Regions from separate parts of the Nonomuraea marmarensis genome, predicted to be linked through region 4. Evidence: riboswitches for the same ligand, from Rfam matches in the RefSeq annotation. Region 4 holds a riboswitch; each other region holds the start of a gene.
What was found. Region 4 has a riboswitch for cyclic di-AMP ahead of ACFLIM_RS00910 (C40 family peptidase). Riboswitches for the same ligand answer to the same signal wherever they lie in the genome.

Region 1 (4,711 bases), on a different contig from region 4:
ATCGAACGGATCAAAACCCAGGACGTCGGCCGGGCTCATTGATGGTGGATCCGGCGCGCCGGAAGCCTCGACGAGATCACTCATCGTAGCCGGGGTGCCGTCGTCATATGGCGAGTACGTCACATATATCGGATCATGTCAATAGCGCTCGTCAAGTGCGGCGATTGTCATGCTTGACGACCTTTCCAGGATGCGTTTACCGTCTGCGAGGCGGCTTAGGCCTATCTGAGAGGTCCGAGTTCTGCTGTTGGGGGGGAGGGCTCCCGATGGATGTGCTCACTGAAGGCGTTGATCTGAGCCATGCGGATTTGGCGTTGCTGTCGGAGCTGGCCAAGGGAGTCACGGTCGATCGGGTGGGGAGACGTCTGGATATAAGCGGACGCACAGTACGCCGGAGGTTACGGGGCATCTGCGACCGCATCGGCGTGGCCACCGCGATCGAGGCCGTGGCCTGGGCGGCCCGCCGCCAGTTGATCTGACGGCGCCCGCGAGGCAGCGTCTGATTGCCGGGCTTCGCTCGGGGAGCTGCGGTGGATGTCCTCGCTTCGCTACGGATCCACCGCAGCGTCTGATTGCCGAGCTTCGCTCGGAGTGCTGCGGTGGATGTCCTCGCTTCGCTGCGGATCCACCGCAGCTCAGTCGGCGATGCGCACCGCGCCGGCGAACGGGCGCCCTTCGATCGACGCGACCCGTACGACGTCGCCCGTCTGGGGGGCGTGCACCATCATGCCGCCGCCGATATACATGCCCATGTGGTGCAGGTCGCTGTAGAAGAACACCAGGTCGCCGGGGCGCAGCTCGGAGCGCGAGATGTGCCTGCCCGCCGTCCACTGGTCGCCCGTGTAGTGCGGCAGCGAGATGCCCACCCGCTGGTAGGCCGCCATGACCAGGCCCGAGCAGTCGTAGGAGTTCGGGCCCTCGGCGCCCCAGACGTACGGCTTGAGCTGCTGCGTGAGCGCCCATCTTGCGGCCTCCGCCGCCTTGCCGCTGCCGACGACCGGCAGGTTGACGCGCACGGCGCGGGTGCCGGAGCGGCCCGCCTCGCCCACGGCCCGCCTGTACAGGTTGCTCTCGACCTTGGTGACCAGCTTGGTGATCTTGTCGCGCTTGGACTCGAGGTCGGTGACGATCTTCTGGACCTCGTCGATCCGCGTCTTGGCACCGGCCCTGGCGCGTTCCGCGGCGTCCATGGCCTTGGTGACCTGGTTGACCTCCTCGCCCTGCTGCTGTTCGAGCGCGTAGGTGGTCGCGGCCCGGTCGAGAAAGGCCTCGGGGTCGTCCGAGGACGCGAACGCCAGCACCTTGCCCAAGCCGCCCGTCATGTAGGCGTTCTGGGCGAGTAAGGCGGCCTTGGCCCGCTTGCCGGCCAGATCGGCCTCGCTGCTCGCCAGCGTCTTCTGCGCGGCGTCCGAGGCATTCTTGGCGGTCTTGAGCTTCTCCCGCTGGCCGTTGTACTGCTCGGCCAGCGTCTCGATCTCGGTGTGCAGTTTCTCGACCTGCTCGGAGAGGTCCTTGAGGGAGGGCTTGGGGTCCGCGGACGCGGAACCGACGGGGATGGCGAACAGCAGCACGGCGATTGTGACACTTACCACACCGAGACGGTGTGGGTGCCGGGCGCGTTCCGGGGGGCGGGCGTGCTTGCCCGCCGACTTCCCCCCACGGTTGAGCGTGCGCTTCACCAACCAGCTCCTCTCATAGACGCCTACCGGGTTAGCTGACGGGTTCGGGCCGGAGCAGCCCTACCGAAAGACTCGGATTCACCCCAGTGGTGGCTCTGGCCACCGGCGGGTCCCCGGCTCCCCTTGCGGGGATTGAGCGTGTCTCCCGCGCGACACGCGGGGAACATTGTCGCTGGACACTAATGCACTCCAGGTTCGTGCTCAACCAGAACTGCCAAGTCTGTAGAGGTTTCACAACCGAAGGGTCACAGGGTGATCTCGTGAACACCTGTGCAGAACAGACCTTATGTCCTCTTTGCCCTTGCTTCCTCCCGCCGTGGACCGGAGCGAGGAACCGTGCTCATCCGGCCACCAGATGTAACAGGATGGGCCGAGACATGGGAGTTAGGGCTGAGCCGTAATGACATCTGTACTCTGGAGAGCCATGGAGCAGGTGGCCGAACTGACAGTGACCGAGACCACCCCCGAGATCGGGGTGGTGGTCCGGCGTGCCCGCACGCCCGACGTGCACACGGTCAGGCGCCTGGTGGACACCTACGCGGGCGCGGGACCGCGGCTCCTGGAGAAGGCCACGGTGACGCTGTACGAAGACGTACAGGAGTTCTGGGTGGCCGAGCGGGACGGGCAGGTCGTCGGGTGCGGCGCGCTCCACGTGCTCTGGGAGGACCTCGCTGAGGTCCGCACGGTGGCCGTGGATCCGGAGAGCCGGGGCATGGGCGTCGGCCGCCGGATCGTCTCGGCGCTGATACAGCAGGCTAAGGATCTGGGTCTGCGGCGTGTATTCTGTCTGACTTTTGAGGTCGACTTCTTCGCGAGGCACGGGTTCCGCCCGATCCAGGGCACGCCGGTCTCACCCGAGGTCTACGCCGAACTTCTGGCCTCGTACGACGAGGGGGTGGCGGAGTTCCTCGACCTGGAACACGTCAAGCCGAACACCCTGGGCAACACCCGCATGCTGCTCCATCTGACATCGGGTGACGCGGACCTTGACCAGATGGAAAGGTGATTGTTGATACCTATGTCGATACGTTGGGCAGCACAGGCATGTGTCCTGACACGTGCCACATGCGCACTCGAAGCGAGGTGACACGGTGAGCACCGGACAGCCGCCGTATCCACAGGACGAATCCGGCGAGAACGCTGCGCCTGGCACGCCGGATTACGGGCAGCACAACACGGGCCGCCATCCTGGCGAGCCCGACCCCGACGTCACTGTGGTCGGCTACCGGGCGGACGACGCCTATGGGCAGCAGCCCCAATACGGGCAGCAGCAGCAGGGCTATGGTCAGCAACCGCAATACGGCCAGCAGCAGCAGCCTCAGTACGGGCAGCAGCAGGGCTACGGCCAGCAGGGCCATGGTCAGCAACCCCAATACGGCCAGCAGCCGCAGTACGGGCAGCAACAGCAGTCGCAGCCCGACTACGGTCAGCAGGGCTACGGGCAGCAACAGCAGTCCCAGCCGGACTACGGCCAGCAGCAATATGGCCAGCAACAGCAGTCTGGTCAGCAATATGGTCAGCAGCCGCCGTCCCAGCCTGGCTACGGCCAGCAGGGCTACGGTCAGCAGCAGTACGGCCAGCAACCCCAGTCCGGCCAGCAGCCGCAGTACGGACAGCAACAGCAGTCGCAGCCCGACTACGGTCAACAGGGCTACGGCCAGCAACAGCAGTCCCAGCCGGGCTACGGCCAGCAGCAAGGTTACGGGCAGCAACAGCAGTCGCAGCCCGGCTACGGTCAGCAGGGCTACGGCCAGCAGCCCGGCTACGGCGACCAGCAGCAGTACGGCCAGGCCTACGGGCAGCCGCAGCAGCAGCCTTACGGCCAGCCCGGCTACGGGCAGCCCTACGGCCAGCCGGTAGGCATGCAGCCGCCCGGCGCCCCCGCCCCCCTGGCGGAGTGGTGGCAGCGGCTGGTGGCCAGGCTGATCGATGGAGTCATCCTCTTCATCGTGAACATCCTGATCGGCTTCGTCTTCGGCCTGTTCATCGTCGCGAGCTACTCCTCCGTCAACGGTGGATCCGGCGGATTCCTGTCGTCCACGATCGCGGGCATCCTGTCGACGATCATCGTGACGGTGCTGTGGGTGGGCTACGAGTTCTTCCTGACCAAGATGAACGGCCAGACGGTCGGCAAGATGGTCATGGGGATCAAGGTCGTCCCGGTGGGGCAGGCCATGCCTCAGGGCGGCCTGCCGACCGACCTGGCGCTCAAGCGCGCGGGCGTGACCTGGGGTGGCTGGGTGCTCAACGTCGTCCCGCTCATAGGCTGGCTTTTCGCCTACGTGGCGGTCGCGCTGAACGGCGCCTCGCAACTGTGGGACAAGCCGCTGCAGCAGACGTTCGCGGACAAGTTCGCGGGCACTGTGGTGGTGAAGATCAAGTAGTCTGCGCGACTGCGTAAAACAGGGGCCGGCTTCCCGCCGGCCTCTGTTTTGTGTCCGGGGGTCGTACCAAAATGGGAGACCTGCACTCCCCGATTGGGGCCGCCGATGACGCGAGGTGGGGGGTTATGGCCGGGACACCGCCGCGGGCGGACGCGCTGCCCGCGGAATGGTGGGAACGACTCGCCGCCCGACTGATTGAAGCACTCGTCTTCGGGGTCTTCTATTACATTCTGTTCATCGTGCTGTGGGCCATCTTCCGAACTGTCGGGATGTTGGAGGTGTTCGACGGGCGGTTGCCGGGTGTGTTCGCCTGGCTGGCCGCCGGGCTCGGTTATGCCGGCTACGACTGGCAGGCCCATTTCAGGCGCGGCCGAACGTTCGGCAAGGCGATCATGAAGATTCGCCTGGCGCCGGCGGACCGCCCGTCCGGGGCGTTGCTCAAACGGGCCCTGGTCTATCCGGGGCCGGTCATGCTGATGGGCATTCCGGTCGTCAATCTGCTGGCCGGAATGTTGCTGTTCGGCGTCGGCTTGCTCATCCTGATCGACAAGCCCATGCAGCGCGGTCCGCACGACAGGCTGGCGGGAACGCGCGTCGTTAAAGATCTTCGTTGAGCCATCCGCACCTGCGCGGGTGCTTTTTCGCAAA
Region 2 (4,711 bases), on a different contig from region 4:
CAAGTTGTGGAACGCCGACCACACCCGCGCGGCGGAGGCCTTCGACGAATGCCTGGCCAGGCTGGGCCTGGACTATGTCGACCTGTTCCTCATCCACTGGCCGGTGCCCGGGCAGGGCAGGTACGTGCAGGCGTGGAAGGAGATGGAGAAGATCTACCGCGACGGGCGGGCGAAGGCCATTGGCACGTCCAACTTCACCGTCTCGACGCTCACCCGGCTGATGGACGAGGCCGACATCACGCCGTCCATCAACCAGATCGAGCTGCACCCGTACCTGCAGCAGCGGGAGCTGCGGGCCTTCCACGAGGCCAACGGCATCCTCACCGAGGCGTGGAGCCCGCTCGGGCAGGGCAAGGGGCTGCTCGGGGACCCGGCGCTGGCGGTGCTGTCGGCCAAGTACGGCAAGACCCCCGCGCAGATCGTGCTCCGCTGGCACCTGCAGCTCGGCAACGTGGTCATCCCCAAGTCCGTGACCCCGTCGCGGATCGCCGAGAACATCGAGGTTTTCGACTTCATCCTCGACGCCGAGGACATGGCCGCCATCGGCGCGATGAACAAGGGCCGGCGCATCGGGCCTGACCCCGACACGTTCAACATGACCTGATAGGTCTATGCTCCTCCCCCGTGCGGGATTTTGCGTGGGGAATTGCGGCAACGGGCGGTATCGCCCGTACGGTCGGGGCGGCCATCGTGGCCGAGCCGGGGATGCGGGTGGCCGCCGTCGGGTCCAGGGTGTTGAGCCGGGCGCAGTCCCTGGCCGCCGCGCTGGGGGCGGAGTCGGCGTACGACTCCTATGAGCGGCTGTGCGCCGACCCGGCGGTGGACGCGATCTACGTGGCGACGCCGCACGCCCAGCACCTGGAGGTGGCCGAGGCGGCGATCGCCGCGGGCAAGGCCGTGTTGTGCGAGAAGCCCCTCGCCGCGACCGTGGCCGACGCGGAGAAGATGGTACGCCTGGCGCGCGAGGCACGGGTGTTCCTGATGGAAGCCATGTGGATGCGGTTCAACCCGCTCATCCAGCGCGTCGCGGCCGATCCGCGCTTCGGAGACCTCCGCTCGGTGCAGGCGTCCTTCGGCTTCACCCTCCCCTACGACCCCGCGCACCGCCTGTGGGCGCCGGAGCTGGGCGGCGGGGCCCTGCTCGACCTGGGGATCTACCCGTTCGGGCTGGCCCAGCTGCTCCTCGGCCTGCCCGCTGACCTGCGCGTCACCGGCTCCCTGGCGCCCAACGGGGTGGACGCGGAGGCGGCCGGGGTGTTGCTCTACCCCGGCGGCAGGCGGGCTCTCGTGGAGACCTCGTTGCTGGGGAATTACCCGAACAACGCCACCGTTGTCGGCACGGGCATGCGGGCGGACATCCAGGCGCCGTTCTGGGCGCCGCAGCAGATTTTACTTTCCGGGCCCTCCATGGAGCCGGAGGAGCATCTGCTCGATCCGGCGGACAACGGATACGCCGGAGAGTTGCGCGAAGTCCGCGCCGCCACGGCCGAAGGCAGGACCGAATCCTCGATCATGCCCCTTGACGAGTCCCTCGCGATGATGGGGCTGCTGGCCAACGCCCGGACGCAACTCGGCTAAGTGGGCTTTATCCAGTTGTAATCCACTTGCCGCATGTATTACCTTATGAGGCATATCAGGGCAGATGTCCGATTTTTCGGGCAATGTCCAACCATCGTACGAACGATCACAGGACGGTCCTGTGACCGCTGAATCCGCCTCAGGGCGGAACCGGGGACCCAGGTCCTTGGGGTGAATCGGCACTCCGGTGCCGTAGGGCAGCTTCCACGTCCGAACCCGTCAGCTAACCCGGTAAGCGGCATGGAAGCAAGGAGTAACCCCCTCGATGGCAAAACACTGTTTCAGCCGTACCTCGAAGACCAACATCGCTCGCGCCCTGCTCGGCGCCACCGTCATCGCCTCGGCCCTCGGCGGCCAGGCTGCCGTGGCCAGCGCCGACACGGCGCAGCGGCCGGCCGCCGTCGCCGACCACGACATCAAGTCCGGGCAGGCCAAGGTCAACGTCACCGCCGCCCAGGTCCTGGCCGTCGCCAAGTCCCAGGTCGGCACCTCGGAGAACGCCGCCGGTGGCGGCACCAAGTACCAGGACTGGTACGCCGCCTCGCCGCGAGCCGCCGAGACCGTCGCCCGCGACGGCGGGACCAGGACCGACTACCTGAACGGCGCCTGGTGCGCGATGTTCGTCTCCTGGGTCGGCAACCAGAGCGGCGCCCACTCGCAGATCGGCGCGGACGCCTACACCGTCGCCTACGCCAAGTGGTTCGAGGGCACCCACCGCTTCGGCACCGTCGCCAAGCCCGGCGCCGTCGTCTTCTTCGCCTGGAACGGCGGCAAGGACCTCACCGACATCCGGCACGTCGGGTTCGTGGTGAAGGACAACCAGAACGGCACCATCTCCACGATCGAGGGCAACACCGGCAACGGCAAGGTCGAGGAGCGCGTCCGTCCGAAGTCGGATGTCGTCGGCTACGGCTATCCGGAGTACGCCGCCTGAGCCTGACGGGCTCCTGGCCTTCCAGCCGCGAACGAGCGCGCGTCCCGCACGGGACGTGCGCTCGCCGCGTTCCCGGGCCCTGAGGTGGGCGGTCTGACCCGCTTTGCGGAGACAGCGTCGTCTGGCGGCATGGTTTGCGGGTGCGGCGCGACGGTTACGAGTACCGCGTGAGGCGCGCGTTGCGGTGGGTCGCCGACGCGTTGTTCCCCCGCGGCGCGAACCGGCACGACGTCCTGCCTGCCCTGCTGATCCTGCTGACCATCGTGACCGGCCTCGTCGACGCCGTCAGCTTCCTCGGCCTGAACCGGGTCTTCGTCGCCAACATGACCGGCAACGTGGTCTTCCTCGGCTTCGCCCTGGCCGGAGAGCCCCAGCTGTCGGTATGGGCCCCGCCGCTGGCCGTCGCCGGCTTCACCGCCGGGGCATGGAGCGCGGGACGCCTGGCCCGGCGGATGCGGAACGCGCGGCGGGAGTTCGTCGCCCTCACCGCCGCGCACGCGCTCCTCGTCGCCGCCGCCCTCGTCGTGGCTCAGGTGGCCGGTCACCGGGACGCCATGGCGCAGGCGCCGCTCATCGGCCTGCTCGCCTACGGCATGGGCGTGCAGAACGCGACCGTGCGCAGGCTGGGAGTGCCCGACATGATCACCACCAACGTCCTCACCACCATCCTCACCGGCCTGGCCGCCGATCCGCCGATGTGGGCGGCCTGGCGCCGGGCCGTGTCGGTCGTCGCGATGTTCGCCGGCGCGCTGGCCGGCGCCGTGCTGTACCTGAAAGCCGGTCCGGTGCCGCCGCTGGCGGTGGCCTTGGCCCTGCTCGCGGCCGTCACCGTCGCGGCCCGCCCGCCGAAGGCTCGATGACCCTCCTGAGCGACCGCCTTTACGTTGTAGATTTCTCGGCAACCGGTGCCGCCCGGCTCTTCACGAAATAGATTTCCGGCGGACGTGTCGATCCGCCACGGAGTCGTTCGACGCGTTGATGAGACCGGCCGCGGCCGGTGCGGACGAAAGGGAGACGACTTCGATGAAGTTCATGATCGTGGGCAAGGCCAACGCGGACACCGAGGCCGGGGTGCTGCCCAGCCAGGAGCTGGTCGACAACATGCACGCCTACAACGAGTCGCTGGCCAAGGCGGGGGTGCTGCTGGCCGGCGAAGGGCTCTACCCGAGCTCGCACGGGGCCCAGATCGCCTACAGCGGCGGCAAGGCGAGCGTGATCGACGGGCCGTTCGCCGAGGCCAAGGAGCTCATCGCCGGGTTCTGGCTGATCCAGGTGAAGTCCAGGGAGGAGGCCATCGAGTGGGCCCTGCGCGTCCCGGTGCCGCCGGGGCATGACGGGATCGGGCTGGATGTGTGGCGGGTGTTCGACGCCTCGGACGTACCGGACGAGTCGCTGCCGCAGGAGGCGCGCGAGCGCGAAGAGGCCCTCCGCGAGCGCCTCGGCGCCGACCGCCCCAACGGCTGACCTTACGACCGCCGCCCGCTCGGCTCCGGCCGCGTGACCGCCGGCCGTCAGGCCATCATCCGACCGGGCACTGCCCGTTCGGCCGGACGGGCGGCGGCCGTCCGGACCGGGGGCGTGGGTTGCGGGGCGGGGGTTTGTGCTGGTCTCATGGGCCGGTGATGGCTTCCGACACGCACCGCGCGATCGAGGCGGTATGGCGGATCGAGGCGGCCCGGCTCATCGCCGGGCTGGCCCGGCTGGTGCGCGACGTCGGCCTCGCCGAGGAGCTGGCGCAGGACGCGCTGGTGGCCGCCCTGGAGCAGTGGCCGGAGTCCGGTGTGCCGCGCAACCCCGGCGCCTGGCTGATGACCGTGTCCAAACGCCGCGCCATCGACCTGATCCGCAGGAACGAACGCCTCGAACGCAACCTTGTCGAGCTCGGCCACCGCCTCGAGAACGAGGAGGAGCCGCCCGAGGTCGACGAGATCGAGGACGACCTGCTGCGGCTGGTGTTCACGGCCTGCCATCCCGCGCTGTCCGTGGAGGCGCGGGTGGCGCTGACGCTGCGCGTGCTCGGCGGCCTGACCACCGACGAGATCGCGCGGGCGTTCCTGGTCTCGGAGCCCACCGTGGCCCAGCGGATCGTACGCGCCAAGCGCACGCTGGCCGACAAGCAGGTCCCGTTCGAGGTGCCCCAGGGCGCCGAGCTGGCGGGCCGGCTGTCGTCCGTCCTGGAGGTCATCTACCTGATCTTCA
Region 3 (4,711 bases), on a different contig from region 4:
ACGGCCTGAGCGTGGCGTCATGCCACCCCTGCCCCTCGGTGTAGTCGATCGAGATCATGTGATCCGTGAAGGTCTGCCCGAAACCGGGGTCCGCCAGCACCTGCTCCCGCTCGGCCGCGGTGCGAGCGTGGTCGGATAGCTGCACGTCGAAGCTGAGCTTCTCAGCGATGGTCATGACGGCGGTCCTTCTCTCTGAGATGTCTGACAAGGCTTGGGGCGTACGCGAACACTGCCCGGGAGCAGTATTCGTACTTCCTATTGTCTCGCTATATGAGAACGTCGGTGCCCGATGGGCTGGTTCGGCCGTTTGGACGCGAAAAAGCGCCTGGCAGTCCTCCTCGGACCACCAGGCGCGTTCGGGGCTAGGCGGTCCTAGCCGGATACTCGCGCGGTGATGTCGTCGCCGATCTCGTGGGTGGTGCGGCCCGCCCAGCCGGCCAGCCGGTCGACGATGTCGTCGGCGACCGCCTGCTCGACCTTGGCCGCCTCGGTGTGCAGGCCGAGGTGGTCGAGGAGCATGGCGACCGACAGGATGGTCGCGGTCGGGTCGGCCTTGCCCTGCCCGGCGATGTCGGGGGCGCTGCCGTGCACCGGCTCGAACATGCTGGGCGCGGTGCGCTCGGGGTTGATGTTGCCGCTGGCCGCCAGGCCGATGCCGCCGGCGATGGCCGCGCCGAGGTCGGTGATGATGTCGCCGAACAGGTTGTCGGTGACCACCACGTCGAACCGCTCGGGCTGGCTCACGAAGAACATCGAGGCCGCGTCGATGTGGCTGTAATCGGTCGTGACCTCGGGGAACTCCTCCGCCACCCGGTTGACCGTGCGCTGCCACAGGTCGCCGGCGTAGGTGAGGACGTTGGTCTTGTGGACGAGCGTCAGCTTCTTGCGCGGCCGCGACTTGGCCTTCTCGAACGCGAAACGCACCACGCGCTCGACGCCGTAGGCGGTGTTGAGCGACTCCTGGGTGGCGATCTCGTGGGGCGTGCCGCGCCGCATGACGCCGCCGGTGCCCGCGTAGAGGCCCTCGGTGCCCTCGCGGACGACGATCATGTCGATGTCCTCGGCGGGCGTGTCGGCCAGCGGGGTCTCCACGCCGGGGAACAGCTTGACCGGCCGCAGGTTGACGTAGTGGTCGAACTCGAACCGCAGTCGGAGTAGCAGGTCGCGCTCGAGCACGCCCGGCGGCACGCTGGGGTCGCCCACGGCGCCGAGCAGGATCGCGTCGTAGCCGCGCAGCTCCTGGAGCACCGCGTCCGGCAGCGTCTCACCGGTGCGGTGATAGCGCGCGGCGCCCAGGTCGTAGTGCGTGGGCTCGATCTTCGTGCCTACGGCCTCCAGGACCTTGAGTCCTTCGGCTACGACCTCGGTGCCGATGCCATCCCCAGGGATGACGGCCAGGCGGATGTTACGCGACTCCATGGGCGGTACCTTACCGGCTCGTCTCGACTGACGAACACAGCATCTCATTTTTCGGACGTCCGGTTTTGCGGTGGTTTACAACCCTTTGACCGTTTCGTTAGAGTCCGACAAGCCTAATCCACGCAGCGTCGCGTGGAGCCGGGGACCCACCTCCCCCATGGGGCGAATCGGCATCCGCCGTAGGGCTGCTTCCAAGCCCGAGCCCGTCAGCTAACCCGGTAGGCCGCATGGAAGGACAGTCCGCTGTCTCGCATCGCCATTTTCCTGGTGGCAGCCGCCGCCGGCCTCACTCTGGCCACCCCAGCCCACGCCACCTCCCCCCAACCCACCTCCCACGATGGACCGACCACCCTGACCGGCCCCCAGGTCAAACGCATCCAGCAGAAGCAGGCGCCCACGCCCGCCTGGAAGGTCGCCCTCGACTTCGCCCTGCACAAGCGCGGCATCCCGTACGTCTGGGGCGGGACCAGCGACCAGGGGTACGACTGCTCCGGGCTCATGCTCAGGGCCTACGAGGACGCGGGGATCGAGTTGCCGCGTACCGCGGCGGAGCAGTACAACGCGTTCTCCAGGAAGATCTCCTGGGATCACCTCAAGCCCGGCGACCTGGTCTTCTTCAGCAATCTCGGGCACGTGGGGATGATCTCCAAACCCGGTTACATGGTGCACGCGCCCCACACCGGGGACGTGGTCAAGGAGGAGAAGCTCTCGGACTGGCGCAGGGACGCGTTCGTGGGCGCCGTACGGCCCGACCCCAAGGGCGTACGACTCTGGTCCGAGCAACGCCGCACCCCTCCCCCGTCGATGCTCACCGCCATCCTCTGACCAGGAAAGCGGCCCCGCGAGCCGTCGCGGGGCCGCTGCCGTAGCGTGGTGTGTATGCCACCCGAGAAGGTGCACCTCACCGGGGAGAAGGCCACGCTCCTCGCCACCCTGTACGGCAGGGCGCTCGACGCGAGATCGCGGCAGCCGATCCTCGGCGACGAGCTGGCCGCGGAGGCGGTCGAGCGGATCGACCACGACTTCACCAAGACGGGGATCACCACCCGCACCGCCCCGGCGGTCGCGCTCAGGGCCCGGTTCATCGACAACTGGGCCAGGGAGTTCCTGGCCCGGCAGCCGGCGGCCACCGTGCTCCACCTGGGCTGCGGGCTCGACACCCGCGTCCACCGGCTGGCCCCGCCGCCCACCGTGCGCTGGTACGACGTGGACTACCCCGAGGTCATCGACCTGCGTGGCCGCCTGTTCCCCGAGCGGCCCGGCTACTCCATGATCGGCTCATCGGTCACCGACCTGAAATGGCTGGAGCAGGTCCCCGACGACGCTCCCGTGCTGGTCGTCGCCGAGGGCCTGCTCTACTACCTCGACCCCGCCGAGGGCCAGGGGCTCCTGCGGGCGATCGTGGACCGGTTTCCCAGCGGCCAGTTCGTCTTCGACGCGCTCAGCTCGTTCGGACTCCGGCTGCAGAAGCTCAACAAGCCTGTCCAGAAGGCCGGGGCCACGCTCTACTGGGGGATCGACGGCCCACAGGATCTGGAGAAGATCCATCCGAGGTTGCGCTGCGTCGACGCGGTGAGCGCGTTCGACATCGACGGGTTCGACCGGTTGTCGATCCCGCACCGGGTCTCGGCCTGGATCGTCAAGGCTCTGCCGGGGATGAAGCGGACGGCCGTGTTCTACCGGCTGGAATTCTGAGGCGCGCCGCCGTTGTCCCGGCGGTCCAGCGCGGTCTGCAGGGCCTCGGCGGCCTCGTCCTCGTGCTCCTCGGCACGGTTCCAGACATACATCTCGTACATGTGACTCATCTCGTTTCGCGGGCGCGTTCCACTGGGAAGTCGGATCCCGGTCGCGAACCCGACCGGGCCTGATCTCGTGGTCCGGATCACGGACCGGACGAAAGGGGCTTACTGGCCGACGCAACGCCGCTCACCGCGGCGAGTCGTCGACCTGCCCTAACAGGCCCCGCCGCGGCAGGTAATAAGTACGAGAACCTGGCGCATTTCCAACAACAGTACCCGAGCCATCTCGTTGGATGTCCTAGTATCTCGCATCCTGAGACAACAAAAAGGCCGCCACCCGGAACGATCCAGGTGGCGGCCCCTACAAACCGAAAGGTCAGTCCTCCAGGTCCACCGAGCGGCCGCTCTCAGCGCCGATCTCGGCCACGATCTGCTCGATCACGTCGGCCGGGATCGCCGAGTCGACGGTCAGCGCGATGAGCGCCTTGCCGCCCTTGACGTCGCGGGCCACCTGCATCGAGGCGATGTTGATGCCGTGCTCGCCGAGGAGCCGGCCGACCACGCCGACGATGCCGGGACGGTCGGTGTAGGTGAAGAACGCCAGGTGGGCCGTCGGCTCGATCTCCATCTCGTAGCCGTTGACCTCGACGATCTTCGTGATCTGGCGAGGGCCGGAGAGCGTACCCGAGACCGAGACCTGGCGGCCGTCGGCGAGCAGGCCGCGCACGGTCACCACGTTGCGCCAGTCGGGGCTCTCGGAGCTGGTCACCAGCTCGACGGTGACGCCGCGGTCCTTGGCCAGCAGCGGCGCGTTGACGTAGGTGACCTGCTCCTCGATCACGCCGGCGAACACGCCCTTGAGCGCCGCCAGCTCGATCACCCGCACGTCGTGGGAGGCGATCTCGCCGCGCACCTCGACGTCGAGCTTGGTGGCGACCTCGCCGGCCAGCGCGGTGAACACCCGGCCCAGCTTCTCCGCCAGCGGCAGGCCAGGCTTGACGTCCTCGGCCACCGCCCCGCCCTGCACGTTGACGGCGTCGGGTACGAACTCGCCCGCGAGCGCCAGCTTCACGCTGCGCGCGACCTGGGTGCCGGCCTTCTCCTGGGCCTCGTGCGTGGAGGCGCCCAGGTGCGGCGTGACGACGACCTGGTCCAGCTCGAACAGGGGGCTGTCGGTGCACGGCTCCTTGGCGAACACGTCGAGACCCGCCCCCGCGACGCGCCCCTCCTTGATCGCCGAGTAGAGCGCGCCCTCGTCCACGATGCCGCCGCGGGCGACGTTGACGATGCGTACGGACGGCTTGACCGCGTGCAGCTCCCTGTCACCGATGAGCCCGATCGTCTCCTTGGACTTGGGCAGGTGAACGGTGATGAAGTCGGCCTGCTTGAGCACCTCTTCGAGGCTGAGCAGCTTGACGCCCATCTGCGCGGCGCGGGCCGGCGGCAGGTAGGGGTCGTAGGCGATCAGCTCGACGCCGAACGGCTGCAGCCGCTGGGCCACGAGCTGGCCGATCTTGCCGAGCCCGAGGATGCCGACGACCTTCTCGTCGAGC
Region 4 (4,711 bases):
CGCCGGGCTGCGCAGGGAGCTGGCCCTGCCCACCACGATCAGCAGGCCGGCCGACTCGGTCGCCGCGAGCACGGGCGAACGTCCTGGCGTGCGCGGGGTGCCCGCCCGCGCGCTGGCCGACGACGACCCGCAACTCCTCGACCAGCTCCTGGCGTTGCCGCAGGTGCACCTGATCATCGACGGCTACAACGTCACCAAGACCGGCTACGGCACGCTCACCCTCGCCGACCAGCGCAATCGGCTGATGACCGGGCTCGGCGGGCTGGTGGCGCAGACCAGGGTCGAGGTGACCGTGGTGTTCGACGGAGCGGAGCTGAACGCTCCGGTGCAGGTGGTGGCGCCGCGGGGGGTGCGGGTGCTGTTCAGCGCGCCGGGGGAGATCGCCGACGACCTGATCCGCCAGCTCGTACGCGCTGAGCCGCCCGGCAGGGCCATCGCCGTCGTGTCGTCGGACCGCGAGGTGGCCGAGTCCGTCAGGCGGATGGGAGCCAGACCCGTTCCGTCTGGCTTGCTGCTGCGCAGGCTGGGCCGAGCCTAAATTACGAGTTGCTGGATTTTGGGTGGTTTAGGTGTGACCTCACCTGCCACTTCTGTACTATTTCGCCCCAGATGTAATCCCTGGGAGGCGACACTGTGAGTTTTGGCCGGTGGCCGGTGGCCGCGGGTATCGCGATCGGGCTGGTGCTGTTGCCGATGGGTGCGGCGGTCGCCGATCCCAAGCCCACGATCGGCCAGGCGAAGGCCAAGCTCGACAAGCTCAACGACAAGGCCGACAAGGTCGTCGACCGGTTCAACACGGCCACTGAGCGATACAAGAACGCCAAGACCACCTACAGCAAGCTGAACGACAACTACAAGCGCAAGCTGGCGACGGTTGCCACCCTGCGCTCCCAGGTGATCAACATGGCCGTCGACAGCTACACGCTCGGCGGGGACGTCACCTCCTGGCCCGGGCTGATCGGCACGGGCAACCCCGAGGACCGCCTGAACGGACTGGCGCTGGCGGGGCAGCTGTCCACGGAGCGGGCGGAGAAGCTGGCCGCGTTCGACCGCGAGAACCGCGGGCTGAAGACCGAGCGCGACAAGGCGCAGGACGCGCTGGTGTCGGCGGACAAGGAACGGGACGGGGTGGAGAAGGAGCGCTCGGAGATCCGCAAGCTGATCGCCGAGCAGAAGAAGCTCCTGACGAAGCTGGGCGCGTACAACGCGGGCAACCCGAACAGCGTCGGCATCAAGTACACGGGGCCGGCGTCGGGGAACGCGGCGGCGGTGCTGCGGTTCGCGTTCGCGCAGGTGGGCAAGCCGTACGTCTATGGCGGGACGGGGCCGGGCGGCTATGACTGCTCGGGGCTGACCCAGGCGTCGTGGCGGGCGGCGGGGGTGTCGCTGCCTCGTACGACGTGGCAGCAGTGGGCGTGGGGGGCCGGCCGCAAGGTGGACATCAACGATCTTCAGCCTGGGGATCTGATCTTCAGCGAGGGCTTGGGCCACGTCAGCATTTACGCCGGGAACGGGCAGATCGTCCACGCGCCGCAAACGGGCGATGTGGTCAAGGTGGTCAAACTCTCCGACTACGGCAACCGCATCGTCGGCGCCATCCGGCCGTAACGTACGTTCTCCTTTGGTCCTGTAGCGGCTCGGTTCCGGGCGGTGACGGCCCGGGTTTCGGTCACCGCCGGACGCTCTTCCTCGTTGCCGCCTCGTTACGGCAGGCCCCGAACGGTGATCGCCTCGCTGCCAGGCCGGCGGAGGTGCGCGCGCCGGGCCGACCTCGGGCACTACTACGACGACGAGCCGTTCGACGTGATCGTCATGTCGTTGTCGCTGCACCACATGCACCCGCTGGAGGCGCTGCTCGACCGAGCGTCCGCGTGGTTCTACGACGCTGGATCGTTGCCGACCACTGGCCGCCGTCGAGCAGCGGTTCAAGGTCGCAGAGGTCGTACAGCTGTGGCGCATCGAACGGGAACGAATCGCGGCGGGAACGCTCCCACCTACGGGCTTCAGGTTGACGGTGCGAAAGATGTGACAAAAGCGACAATCGTCGCCTGACAAGACGGTCCATTCGCAAGTGTGAGCAGTGTCACATTTGGATAACGGAACCTGGTGTTCCAGCAGGGGTTTCAAGCCTTACTGACCCCTTTATCTGATCTTTACAGCATGACCGCCGCTTTGCTGATCCTTGACCTGTCGGCGTAGCTTCGGGCCTCGTCGCGGCGAACAAGCCATGTCGCCGCGAACCGGCATCGGTCCCTCCCGATGTGAGACAGATAAAGATCCGTTGGTCGCCTTCGATATCCCGATTTCGACATATCAATCGGGCGGCGACCTGCCGAGTCCGTGCAGCCAGGAGGCACGGAGCCGGGGAACCAGCGATCCCACATTCCCCTAGGGATCAGGGGTGAATCGGCGCGCACATCGCGCCGTAGGGCGACTTCCAGGCCCGAATCCGTCAGCTAACCCGGTAGGCGTTCGTGGAAGACCCAAGGAGAAATCCTGTCTACCTCCCTGCAAAACCCCCGTCTGTCCCGACGTGCCCTGAGTGGCGTAGTGCTCACGATGACCGTGACGGCCGGAGGTCTGATCCTCCATGCCCCAACGGCTCAGGCGGCGACGGCGAGCGATTCGGCCAGTACCTCCACGGCGAAGGCGGCCGCAACCGCCGGAACCGCGAGTACGGCCAGGGCCGCTCGAGCAGCCAAGATCGCTCGTCAGAAATCGAAGGCCGGCAAGGCCGTCGCCGTGGCCAAGGACCAGATCGGTGACCCGTACCGTTATGGGGGCACTGGACCTGGTTCGTTCGACTGCTCCGGCCTCGTCCAGTACGCCTGGAGGAAGGCCGGGGTGAAGATCCCGCGCGTGACGAACAGCCAGTTCGCCCGCATCAGCAACAAGGTCTCCTGGCGGCATCTCCAGCCCGGTGACCTGATGTTCTTCAGCGGGCTCGGCCACGTGGGCATGTACGTCGGCAAGGGCAAGATGATCCATTCGCCGCGGACAGGCGAACGGGTGCGCATCGACAAGCTGGGCGGATGGCGCAAGTCGTCGTTCGTCGGCGCGGTCCGCCCCGGCATGTGAAGAAGCCTCGTCCGGATTTATGGATATTTTCCAGGATTCGGGCGGGGCTCTCACGTCTTCACCCCGCCGTTCTTCTTCCTTCTGGTACGGCAAGCCAACGTCACGCCACCCACCGCACGTGGCGGGCCACATCCAGGGAGACGCCCGCTGACCGGCACACATGCCCCGCCGCAACGGCGCAAGGCCGAGCGGTGAAGGAGTGGGCCGATGACGGGAGTGCGGCGGGCTGGACCACGGAGCTCATGTGCGGTGGGCCGACTACCATCAGGCATCGTGTCCGAGCAGGTGAGCCGACGAGCCATGGTGGCCGGACTCCTGCTCCTCGCCTTCGCCACCCCCGCCGGCTCCCCGGCCCCCGGATCCCCCCTCCTTCCCCCCGAACTACGCGACCTGTGGCCCGAAGGCATGGTCGTAGCCCGGGGAACGCGCTCGGTGGTCGTCGGCCACCACGCCGCGCCGGGTTCGCTCGACGAGATGGCGCGCAGGGCCGACACGGCCGGGCAGCGGGTGGCGGCCGTCCTCGGCGGGCCGGTGCGGCCGCTGGTCGTCGTTCCCCGGACCACCCGCGAGGCCGCCGAACTCGCCGGGGTGGCGCGGCTCGACGGGCTGGCCGCGGTGGCCGACGGCGGGCGGGTGATCGTCGTTCCCGAGTTCTTCGCCATGCTCAACCCCACCGGCAAGGACGTGGTCCTCATCCATGAGCTCGCCCACGTCGTGGCGGGCACCGACCGGCTGCCCGTCTGGCTCTACGAAGGGTTCGCCGACTACGTGGGCTACCGTGACGCCGGGCTCCCCGTGAAGACGGCCGCCGCCGAACTCGCCGCCGAGGTGCGGGCCGGGCATGTGCCGAGTGAATTGCCCGGACCTGCGGCTTTCGCGGCGGACGGGCGGGACCCCGTACGGCTCGCGCGGGCGTACCAAGAGGCCTGGCTGGCGTGTCGCTTCCTCGCTGACCGGTTCGGTGAGGAGACCCTGGTGGGGCTCTACCGTGATGCCCGGGCGATCGGCGTCGATCAGGCACTCGCCTCGCTGGGGCTCTCCGTGGCCACGCTGACGGCACGGTGGCGCGACTACGTGCGGGACCAGCTCGCGTAAGGGGAGGCAAATGAGCGAACGGCGAGAAACAGACGAACCATCACAGGAAGGCGACGACCCCGGCGGCGCGGTGGGCCCCATGGGCGCCGAGCGGCCAGACGGCGCGGCGGCTGTGAGCGCCACCGGGGCCGTCGGAGGAACGGCGGCGACGGACATCGCGGACCCTGGCCCGACCGACAAGCCCGGCACGGCCGAGAAGGTCGGTTCGGCGGGAGAGGGCGGCTCGGGTGGCAGGATCGGCTCAGCCGGGCGGCGTGGCCGGAGCGGTGCCGGCGAGGGTGCGCAGCGGGGGCATGGTGGGGATGTGTCCGTGAAGAGAGGCGACCAGCCGGAAGGCGGCGTGGCGAGCGAGCGGCGGTTGCGGCGGCAGGCCGGTGCGGCCCTGGTGCTGCTGGGCGCGGTGATCCTGGCCGTGGCCGCCTTCACCACCCCCTGGAACGTGCTGGCCGCGGGACCGCCCGATCCCGGCCGCGACTTCACCGCGGCCCAGATCGCCAGGGGGGACGCGTTCGACGCGGCCACGAGCCTGCCGAGCTAC

Region 1: another riboswitch for cyclic di-AMP. It lies ahead of ACFLIM_RS16930 (C40 family peptidase); the one in region 4 lies ahead of ACFLIM_RS00910 (C40 family peptidase).
Region 2: another riboswitch for cyclic di-AMP. It lies ahead of ACFLIM_RS23370 (CHAP domain-containing protein); the one in region 4 lies ahead of ACFLIM_RS00910 (C40 family peptidase).
Region 3: another riboswitch for cyclic di-AMP. It lies ahead of ACFLIM_RS15700 (C40 family peptidase); the one in region 4 lies ahead of ACFLIM_RS00910 (C40 family peptidase).

The regions. Positions count from the first base shown of each region.
Region 1 is NZ_JBICRM010000009.1:64,958-69,668, forward strand. It holds gene ACFLIM_RS16920 (cytochrome P450) at 1-84, opposite strand, end outside; gene ACFLIM_RS16925 (LuxR C-terminal-related transcriptional regulator) at 267-479, shown strand; gene ACFLIM_RS16930 (C40 family peptidase) at 636-1,592, opposite strand; cyclic di-AMP (ydaO/yuaA leader) riboswitch at 1,685-1,828, opposite strand; gene ACFLIM_RS16935 (amino-acid N-acetyltransferase) at 2,104-2,685, shown strand; gene ACFLIM_RS16940 (RDD family protein) at 2,771-4,063, shown strand; gene ACFLIM_RS16945 (RDD family protein) at 4,189-4,677, shown strand.
Region 2 is NZ_JBICRM010000014.1:34,766-39,476, reverse strand. It holds gene ACFLIM_RS23380 (aldo/keto reductase) at 1-604, shown strand, start outside; gene ACFLIM_RS23375 (Gfo/Idh/MocA family protein) at 625-1,578, shown strand; cyclic di-AMP (ydaO/yuaA leader) riboswitch at 1,695-1,831, shown strand; gene ACFLIM_RS23370 (CHAP domain-containing protein) at 1,844-2,512, shown strand; gene ACFLIM_RS23365 (YoaK family protein) at 2,653-3,372, shown strand; gene ACFLIM_RS23360 (YciI family protein) at 3,536-3,976, shown strand; gene ACFLIM_RS23355 (RNA polymerase sigma factor) at 4,135-4,711, shown strand, end outside.
Region 3 is NZ_JBICRM010000008.1:190,146-194,856, reverse strand. It holds gene ACFLIM_RS15710 (branched-chain amino acid aminotransferase) at 1-175, opposite strand, end outside; gene ACFLIM_RS15705 (3-isopropylmalate dehydrogenase) at 373-1,419, opposite strand; cyclic di-AMP (ydaO/yuaA leader) riboswitch at 1,520-1,659, shown strand; gene ACFLIM_RS15700 (C40 family peptidase) at 1,687-2,244, shown strand; gene ACFLIM_RS15695 (class I SAM-dependent methyltransferase) at 2,299-3,114, shown strand; gene serA (phosphoglycerate dehydrogenase) at 3,535-4,711, opposite strand, start outside.
Region 4 is NZ_JBICRM010000001.1:172,632-177,342, forward strand. It holds gene ACFLIM_RS00895 (NYN domain-containing protein) at 1-538, shown strand, start outside; gene ACFLIM_RS00900 (C40 family peptidase) at 634-1,608, shown strand; gene ACFLIM_RS00905 (hypothetical protein) at 1,723-2,052, shown strand; cyclic di-AMP (ydaO/yuaA leader) riboswitch at 2,321-2,486, shown strand; gene ACFLIM_RS00910 (C40 family peptidase) at 2,743-3,078, shown strand; gene ACFLIM_RS00915 (hypothetical protein) at 3,352-4,173, shown strand; gene ACFLIM_RS00920 (M48 family metallopeptidase) at 4,184-4,711, shown strand, end outside.